DNA from 3 places in the Alkaliphilus flagellatus genome. Region 3 is predicted to be linked to each of the others. Evidence: riboswitches for the same ligand, from Rfam matches in the RefSeq annotation. Region 3 holds a riboswitch; each other region holds the start of a gene.
The links. Region 3 has a riboswitch for cobalamin ahead of KQI88_RS03640 (ABC transporter substrate-binding protein). Riboswitches for the same ligand answer to the same signal wherever they lie in the genome.

Region 1 (3,285 bases), on a different contig from region 3:
AGTTAGCTATAGAATAAATGTGATCTGTGTGGAGGAGGTAGTATGCTAGTTATTGTAGAAGGTTTAAAAAATGCAATAAATTTATTACTATCCTTTGATAAAGAAATATATAATATTATAGGATTATCACTTTATGTATCTTTAACGTCTACTTTAATTTCGAGCTTTTTGGCGATTCCCATTGGCATACTCTTGGGAATAAAATCTTTCCCTATAAAAAAAATGGTAATACGTAGTCTATATACTATGATGAGCCTACCTCCAGTAATAGTTGGACTAGTTGTATTTTTATTGATATCAAGAAGTGGACCACTAGGAAATTTAGGTATAGTGTTTACGCCGATGGCTATGATAGTTGCACAGGTCTGTTTAGTAACTCCTATTATTACAGGAGTTGTCTATAACGGAACAAAGGAAAAGGGTGAAGATATACAAAATTTGGCCTATACATTAGGAGCGAATAGAGTACAAACCCTTATTCTACTGATTAGAGAGCTTAGAGTTAACATTTTTTCTGCAATTGTTACAGGATATGGTAGGGCCATATCAGAAGTTGGTGCTGTAATGATTGTAGGTGGTAATATAAAGGGACATACGAGGGTTATGACTACTACAATTGCGATGTTAAGGAATATGGGAGACTATGAAACAGCTATAGCTATAGGTATAGTTCTATTATTAATATCATTTATTATTAACTCCATATTATATAGACTCCAACAGGAGGATTAGGCATGAATTTACAAATTAGTGGCTTGCAGAAAAATTATGCAGGACAATGTGTGCTTAATATTGATAGTTTAACAATAGAAAAGAGGAGTTTTTTAGGGATTATTGGTTCTAATGGTGCGGGAAAGAGCACATTAATTAAAATTATTGCTGGACTAGTAGATGCTAGTTCAGGCTTTATTAATTATGATGGTGAAAAGGTTTCTCATAGAATACAGCAAAACATGACATTGGTTTTCCAAAAGCCATATTTACTAAGAGCAACGGTTTTTAATAATATAGCTTATCCTTTAATTATAAGAAACATGAAAAGGGATGATATACTAACACGAGTTAAGGAAGTTATGAAGTCTATGGATATTGAATATCTACAGAACCAAAAAGCATGGACATTATCAGGAGGGGAAGCGCAAAAGGTAGCTTTAGCTAGAGCAATTGTAATTAAGCCTTCTCTTTTATTATTGGACGAACCTACAGCTAATATTGATCCTAGCTCGGTTTTAGTTATGGAAGAAACTATAAAGAAATTTCATCAAGAAAATAAGTCTACTGTAATTATAATTACCCATAATCTTCAACAAAGTAAACGACTTTGTAAAGAGGTGGCCTTTATGAATGAGGGTCAAATTGTAGAGATGGGTGAAGTAGATAATATTTTTAACGATTGTAATAATCCTTTGACTAAAAAGTTTATTGAAGGAGAAATATTAATATAAAAATACCAAAGGCTTGAGCTCTTGGTACTTTTTAACTTTTTTTAATAGATAAATCAATGACATGGAAAGTTGTATGAGTTGTACAAATTGAGAAATCTATACTAGGTTGACAATGATATTATAACTAAACTATAATAAGTGTATAATATAAAACTAAATAATTTCAAGGTGCTTTGTTTATAAAGTTAAAAGGGAAAGAGGTTGAACTCCTCTACAGCCCCCGCTACTGTGAGCAGGTATGAAATCTTCGTATCCACTGGGAAACTGGGAAGGGAAGAGAGTAAATAGATCTGCAAGTCAGGAGACCTGCCTTGAAAAGGAAAGAATCACAGCTTCGGAGGGAAGTATGGAAGGTTCATCATATAATCATATCTAACTTTACCTTATCTGATGAATTCAACACATAGACGCTCTATGTGTTTTTTTATTTTCCAAGACCAAAGAAAAATAAAATCCTAAAGGAGGTGTCAAATTGGCTAAAAATATTATGCTTCAAGGAACTTCCTCTTCAGTTGGTAAAACAATACTAACTGCTGCACTATGTAGAATTTTTAAGCAAGATGGTTTTTCGGTAGCACCTTTTAAATCTCAAAATATGACATCAAATTCATTTATAACTAAAGATGGCAAAGAGATTGCAGGTTCCCAAGCTATACAGGCAGAAGCGGCTGGAATTGAAGTTACAGTAGAAATGAACCCTATCTTATTAAAGCCCACCAGTGACAGAAAAAGCCAAGTAATAATAAATGGGGTTTTAACTAGTAATATGCCAGCTTCACTTTACCAAGAGAAAAAGACAGAACTAAAAAAGGTAATAAAGAATGCATATGATGTTTTAAGTAGTAAATTTGATCTTCTAGTAATTGAAGGTGCAGGAAGTCCAGCAGAAATTAATTTAAGTAAAAATGATATTGTAAATATGGGGTTAGCAAACTTAGTAGATGCTCCTGTTATTCTTATCGGGGATATTGATAGGGGAGGAATTTTTGCTTCTATATATGGAACTATTATGCTCCTTAATGAAGAAGAACGAAATAGAATAAAAGGATTTATTATAAACAAATTTAGAGGAGATTTGGAGATTTTAAAACCAGGCATAAAAATGCTAGAGGATTTGGTGAACAAGCCCTGCTTAGGTGTAATTCCATACTTTGAAATTAATATTGAAGACGAAGATAGCTTGGTTGATCCTGAGGCAGCCGGTAGAAGAAAAGATATTAAAGAGAAATCCAGTGCAGAAGATTATAAAAAAATAAAGGAATTAGAATATGATAAGCTGGCTACTACTGTTAGAGAGAATATTGATATAGAAAACATTAGAAGGATTATGGGGATTAATAATGGACAGTAGCATTTTATTACTAATTGTAGTCGCATTAGACTTTATATTAGGTGATCCACCAAATTGGCCTCATCCAATTAGGTGGATAGGATTGAGTATAAGTAGATATGAAAAAATCATCAGAAAAAGCGGATTAAATTTAAAGATAGGAGGATTTATATTAGCTTTACTATCTTTAACTACCGTTTTGACTGTGTCTACATTAATACTTAAAATAACTCAGCTTATACATCCATTATTTGAAACCATAATTACAATATATTTACTCTACACTTCTATAGCTGCTAAATGTTTAGATGTGGAGGCAAAAAAGGTACACAAGTCAGTGTATAAAAAAGATATAGAAAAAAGTCGAAAAATGCTATCCTATTTAGTTGGAAGAGATACTTCCCAATTAGACTTTGAAGAAGTAATAAGGGGTGTTGTTGAAACAGTGGCAGAAAACACCATCGATGGAGTACTAGCTCCGCTGTTTTATATGGGCATTGGATTTTACTT
Region 2 (3,285 bases), 120 kb from region 3:
GGAAAATGCAATATACATAAATCAGTTATACGAATATTTTGAGGGTAAGAGAACAGAATTTACGATTCCACTTTATATGGTGGGGACCGATTTTCAAAAAAAAGTATGGAATGCATTATTAGATATACCCTATGGTCAAACTATAACATATAAAGATTTGGCCTATAGTATTGACAATCCTAAAGCCGTAAGGGCTGTTGGAGGAGCAAATAATAAAAATAGAATTCCTATTATTATTCCATGTCATAGAGTAATAGGGGCTAATAAAAAGTTAGTAGGTTACGGTGGTGGGCTGCATATTAAAGAAAAATTGCTAAATGTTGAAGGAATAAAAGTTGAATGTGAAAAGGTGGTAGAATAATACCACTTTTATTTTTTTGCAATTTAGGGTCATAGAATTGGTATCTATCGGATAAATATAATTGAGATAATGAAAAAAGAAGGGGGAAGACAATGGAAGTTACTAAACTAAATCCAATTATTTTTATTCCTGGTTTAATGGGATCTATTGGCGGAGAGATGTTAGGATGTCAAATTGAGTGGGGCTTTGGTGTGGCAAGTTGGTTTTATAAACCATTTTTAAAAGAATTAGAGAAATTAGGATATAAATTAAATGAGAATTTATTTGTTTGTTATTATGATTGGCGAAAAAGCTGTAGGGAAATAGTAAAGGAGTTTTTACAACCTTTAGTATTACGGGTAGAAGAAAAGCATCCTAATCAAAAAGTTGATTTATTATGTCATAGTATGGGTGGAGTGGTAGCTCGTACTTATATTCAAAGTATAGAATACTCCTATAATGTTAGAAATTTAATGTGCTTTGGAACTCCTAATAAGGGAAACATTGAAGCCTATCATTTGTGGAGTATTGGAAAACTAATGAAGAAAACAGATACCGAGAAAGAACTATTTGACATTATACGCAGAGGATACATTTGGTTACTTACTAAAATACTAGATATACCTTTGGGGACAGAGAATATTGAAAAATTACATGAGAATTTTCCAGGATTACGAGATTTAATACCTACAGATGATTATGGGAAAATATTATGCTGTAAAATCGACAATGATTACCACTATATTCCAAGAGAATATACACTTTATAATAATTATTTACTAAATGAGCTAAATAAAAATATAGATACATTAAATAATCGAGTTAAAAATCTATATTGTTTTGTTGGGACTAACAAGGAAACAGATAAGGTCTTGCTACTAGATACAGAATTATTATTTAAATATAAAAAAGCATATGTTATAGGATCATTGAAAACAAAAGAAGGGGATGGGACGGTAACGGTTAATAGTGCAACTATAGATAATGCAGAAACATTTATAATGGAAGGAAGTCATAGTGGAATTTTATTAGGTTCTATGGAATATCTTGCAGACATATATAATTTAGATCGTTCATTATTTAATAAAGGTTTTGTAGAACCTAAAGTATATCCATTAGGGATAATATTAAAAAAATATATTAATATAGAACTGAAAAACGAAAGAGATATAATTGGTAAATTTATAGATGGAAAATTTATTACAGAGTATGAGCATATTTGCCAAGAGTTCGGAAAAGATTATTTGTGGCTTATGTTAAAACACGTACCTAGTGGTGAATATATTTTAGAAACATCTGGACAATATAAAGAAGATCATAATATTTTTGTAATAGGCTCTAGGATAGAAGAAGAATTAACAGAGAAAAATGTACGAAAAAAAGAAACTGATAGACTGTACTTTTCCTTTAAGGTATGAGATTAACAAAAGAAGCATAGCATAAAAAAGAATTGAAAATATTCCTCTTTTTTGATATCATTAAGGCAATCTAAATATTGACGGTGCTCAATTGAGCTTAAAAGGGAAAATGGTGAAAATCCATTACAGCCCCCGCTACTGTAAGTGATGATGAAACAGCGATATACCACTGGTATTGACCGGGAAGGTGCTGAAGTAAAATGATTCACGAGTCAGGAGACCTACCAAGTTTTAGCACATGCAGCCTTCGGAGGGATAGGTGAAATATTAGTGTGTTTATAATCCCTTACCCTTTGGTGAGGGATTTTTTATATTATAAAAAACAGGGGTCGCAAGGGAAAGAATTCAACTTGCGTAGTTATGAGGGTGTTTGGACAGCTTTGCTGCTTTTTTATATTTAAAATGTAAGTAAGAAACTATAAGAGGAGGATGTTTTTATGAGAAAATCAAAAGCAACTATATTTTTAGTAGTATTAATGCTATTGACAACCTTGCTATTTGGTTGTGCCAAAGAACAAAAAGAGAATTCACAGGGGGATGTAGGTAACAATATAGAGAATACAACCTATCCTATGGATATTGTAGATGGATTCGGAAATTCTGTAACAATAAAGAAGCAACCAGAAAGAGTCGTTTCGATTGCGCCTAGTCAAACAGAAATTCTATTTGCTTTAGGATTAGAAGATAAAATTGTAGGAGTATCGGATTTTTGTGATTATCCTATAGAAGCCCTAGAGAAAGAAAAGGTAGGTAATGCCTTTGCAATAAATGTAGAGAAAATATTAGAGTTAAATCCAGATGTAGTATTTCTATATAACGAAGCCCTTCCTGAGTCTATAGAACAAATAAAGGCAAGTGGAATAGCGGTAATGTTATATTCGCCTGAAACAATCGATGAAATTTTTAATAACATATTACAATTAGGTGAAGTAATGGGTGTAGAAGAAAAAGCGGAACAAATAGTAAGTGGAATGCAGGAAAAAAGAGATAATATTGTTAATAAAGTTAAGAATGAGAAGAAGGCAAGAGTGTTTTATCAAGTTTGGGACGAACCTTTAATGACAGCTGGTGAAGGGTCATTCATAAATGAGTTAATCACTTTAGCTGGTGGAGAAAATATTGCAGCTGATGGGGATGGAGCTTATCCTCAATATAGTGTTGAAGCTATGGTGGAAAAAGATCCTGAGATTTATATAGCACCAGCTCATACTGCTGAAAACTTCACTTTAAATCCTGAGCAAATGAAAGAATTAAAAAATATAATAAAATCTAGACCAGGTTATGATGTTATTACTGCCGTTAAAAATGATAAAATAGAGTTATTAGATCCTAATATAGTATCAAGACCAGGTGTTAGAATAATTGAGGCCTTAGAGCTATTCGCAAAGGCTATACATCCAGAGGTATTTTAATAATATATTCCAGCTATTTTAATGGGAATATATATGGAGGCAGACTGTCTATGGAAAAGCATAATTATTTAAAAATATTTCCACTACTACTAATGACATTGATGATAACAATATC
Region 3 (3,285 bases):
GTAGCTAAAAGTGCTCCTAAAAAAGCACCTATAGGAACTAAGTAATAATATTGCGGAAAGATTATTAATATTATAAGTGCCATCAGTCCTCCACCCGATGACACCCCTATAATATTAGGACTTGCTAGAGGATTTCTCATTATACCTTGAAGAACAGCCCCAGATAAAGATAAGCAGATGCCTACTAATGCACCTACTATTGTACGTGGAAGTCTTACATTCCATATTATTTGATAGTTAACTGTATCTTTTTGATAAAAGATAGCTTTAATTATTTCTACTGGGGCTATTTTTACAGCTCCATTACCAACGCTTATGAAAAAACTTGCAATAAATAATAATATAAAGATTATTAATACTATAATTTTACGAGGTTTTTCTTCTTCCATACCTACTGACATAAAATTTCTCCCATATAATTAATAGTTTCTCTTATTTAACTAAATCTGTATAAAGATGTTTTGCTAACCCTTCATAAGCCTCTGCATATCTATGATTTGCTTTAAACATATAAAGATCCTTTGGTAAGAAAATATATCTACCTTCTTTTACTGCCTTTAAGGAAGCCCATGCTGGATTTGATTCTACATCCTTTTTAATTCTATCCAATACCGCTTCCATATCACTTCCTGTTGTTTGGACGAATATAAAATCTGGGTCTTCTTCTATTATTTTTTCTAAGCTAAAGTTTTTATCATCTAAAGTATTATTGGATGTATCTGCAATATTAGTTGTATGAAGATCTTTTAACATTTCACCTAAATAAGCATCTGATCCTCTAGCTGTTATACTTTTTGCACTGGCCATCATTATTAATACTTTATAACTCTTATCCTTTGGTGATTTTTCTATTATCTTCTCTATATCCTCTTTAACTTGCAAAGCATTTGCTTGGTAAAGATCTTCTCTTTCATTTAATGCAGTAAATAACCTTACAAGTTTAAAGTAATCATCCTTTACAAAAAAGTCTAAGGCAACAACTCCAATTCCATTATCCTCTAATATAGGAACTATCTCCATTTGAATTTTAGAGTTGCCGTTTAAAATTACTAAATCTGGCTTTAATGATAATACCTTCTCAAGGCTTATTGCTCCTAAAGTCCCTACTATTTCAGCATTTTCTGTTCCCTCTACTATCTTATCCGCCGATTCTTCTATTCTACCAACTACAGTACCTCCATTTTTAGCCCAAATTTCTAAATATGAATTAAAAAGAACTACTACTCTTTCCGGATGCTTATTTAGTGTGACTTGCTGATTTCTACTATCAGTAAAGGTAACACTGTCTTCACCTATCTGTACTCCATACTCCTCTAACATATTTTTCTCTAGTTCATTTACTACCTCCTTATCCTTGCTAGGTTCTACATTATTTGCTTGGTTTGAACATCCTGCTATTGTAGATATTGATAATGCTAACAGTAATGCTAATGCTGCTACTCTTTTTTTCATTTTTCATCCTCCAGTTTGTAGTTTTTTCCCTGGTGGAGGGTAATAAAAAATCCCCAACCGTATAAGTTAGGGATATATCATGCACATAGAAACATTAAGTGCAAAAAAGCAAAAGTCTCCCCTTCCCACCGAAGGTTACTTAATATAAACTATTAGGCAGGTCTCCTGACTTGTGGATCATCCTACTCTCAACACCTTCCCAGATATAATCCAGTGGCTAAGTTGATTTCGTACACACTTACAGTAGCGGGGGCTGTACCGGATTTTCACCGATTTCCCTATTAATCTTACAGAACCTAATGTTTCTTATTTAGTTTTCATTCACTATGTTATCATACAATGGAATTTTATTCAATAAAGTTTCTTTAATAATGTACCAAGCTTGCAATAAAATACATTCTATAGGTGTTATGATGTCCTCTATGAAGAATGTGTTGTTCTCCATTTTATTATTATACTAAGCTTACAATCAGCTAGCTTTGCTGAAATTTCGTGTCCCATTTGTTCGACTAATTCTTTTGTTATAGCCAATCCAAGTCCTGTGCTTTTACCACTTCTTGTGGGGTCAGCTGTAAAAAAACGTTCAAATAGATGGGCTATATCTTCCTCACTTAAATTCCGTGCGACATTTGTAAATGTTGTTGTAATATAACCTTCATACTCCTTTAAAGAGATATACATAAACTCATTTCCATACTTTAAAGCATTCTGTATTAGGTTTGAGAAAATTCTTTTTACTGCATTTTCATCAGCAATAACCAATGATACTTTTTCATCTATATCAATAATAGGCTCTATCTCTTTAGTTAAAAAATCCTTATAGAATGATGCTATTAAATCACACATTATATTATTTATATTTACAGATTTAAGATCAAATTTATATTCCTTACCTTCCAGTCTTGATAAATCATAAAAGCTAGATATTAAACTTTGTAATGACTCAGCTCTTCTTTTAACTATATCTGCATATTCTTTCTTTTCATGGCAAGGTAAGCTATCTTCCTCCATAAGCTGTATATATCCCATTATTGATGTAAGTGGTGTCCTCAGATCATGTGATATATTTGCAATAGCCTGTCTAAGTTCTAAATCCATCCTCTTATGTTCAATTTCTGATTTTTGTTTTTCTTCTAAGGTTTTATTTATTTCCGAAGCTAAATTTTTCATCTCTTTATTAGAAAAAGTAAGTAATATTTTTGAATTAGTATTAGTCTTATTGATTCTACTTAGTTGATTAGTTATATTCTTAACTTCGTTATGTGATAAAATATAAAGAGTGACAAATACGCCACATATAATTATAAGAAAAATAATAGTTAATAGTTGCATAAATGTCACCCTCCGTTTTACTTAATCTCTTTTTTATTAAAGTATAACATACTTAAAATTGTAAATACTACTGTAAATCCGATACCTACTAAAGTCGCAAAACCTAAAGTATTGCTCGCTACAGTGTCAGCTTTTATATTGGATAAGTTTGTTGTAATAAGAAACTTATTAATATTCATAAGTTTTGGAGACACAATTACTGAAAGTAGACTAATAATATTACCAGTCATAGAGAATACTCCGAAGTAAACAAAGCTAGATATTGTATTGTTTTTAAATACAATTCCTAGAAAAGTGCCTACAGATATTCCTCCAATCCATAGTGGGAGTGCTACTAGTAATCTTAGTGAAAAATCTTTAACTATATCTATTGAAAAGTCCTTACCAAGCCCAAACAGCATTGCTCCACTTCCTAAAAAGACAGTTAGTATAATAAATGCTGCTATAGTAGATAGAACAACTGTAGCAATTATCTTTGATAAAACAATTCTGTTTCTAGGT

Region 1: it holds a riboswitch for cobalamin, as region 3 does, so the genes downstream of both, KQI88_RS16805 (cobyric acid synthase) here and KQI88_RS03640 (ABC transporter substrate-binding protein) in region 3, are expected to answer to the same signal.
Region 2: it holds a riboswitch for cobalamin, as region 3 does, so the genes downstream of both, KQI88_RS03030 (ABC transporter substrate-binding protein) here and KQI88_RS03640 (ABC transporter substrate-binding protein) in region 3, are expected to answer to the same signal.

The regions. Positions count from the first base shown of each region.
Region 1 covers NZ_JAHLQK010000007.1:87,619-90,903, forward strand. Annotated here, with positions in the region: gene eutH (ethanolamine utilization protein EutH) at 1-17, shown strand, start outside; gene KQI88_RS16795 (ABC transporter permease) at 43-732, shown strand; gene KQI88_RS16800 (ATP-binding cassette domain-containing protein) at 735-1,445, shown strand; cobalamin riboswitch at 1,595-1,773, shown strand; gene KQI88_RS16805 (cobyric acid synthase) at 1,918-2,796, shown strand; gene cbiB (adenosylcobinamide-phosphate synthase CbiB) at 2,786-3,285, shown strand, end outside.
Region 2 covers NZ_JAHLQK010000001.1:667,799-671,083, forward strand. Annotated here, with positions in the region: gene KQI88_RS03020 (methylated-DNA--[protein]-cysteine S-methyltransferase) at 1-361, shown strand, start outside; gene KQI88_RS03025 (lipase family alpha/beta hydrolase) at 454-1,758, shown strand; cobalamin riboswitch at 1,823-1,998, shown strand; gene KQI88_RS03030 (ABC transporter substrate-binding protein) at 2,196-3,170, shown strand; gene KQI88_RS03035 (FecCD family ABC transporter permease) at 3,221-3,285, shown strand, end outside.
Region 3 covers NZ_JAHLQK010000001.1:792,215-795,499, reverse strand. Annotated here, with positions in the region: gene KQI88_RS03645 (FecCD family ABC transporter permease) at 1-401, opposite strand, end outside; gene KQI88_RS03640 (ABC transporter substrate-binding protein) at 433-1,452, opposite strand; cobalamin riboswitch at 1,591-1,767, opposite strand; gene KQI88_RS03635 (sensor histidine kinase) at 1,873-2,784, opposite strand; gene KQI88_RS03630 (ABC transporter permease subunit) at 2,802-3,285, opposite strand, start outside.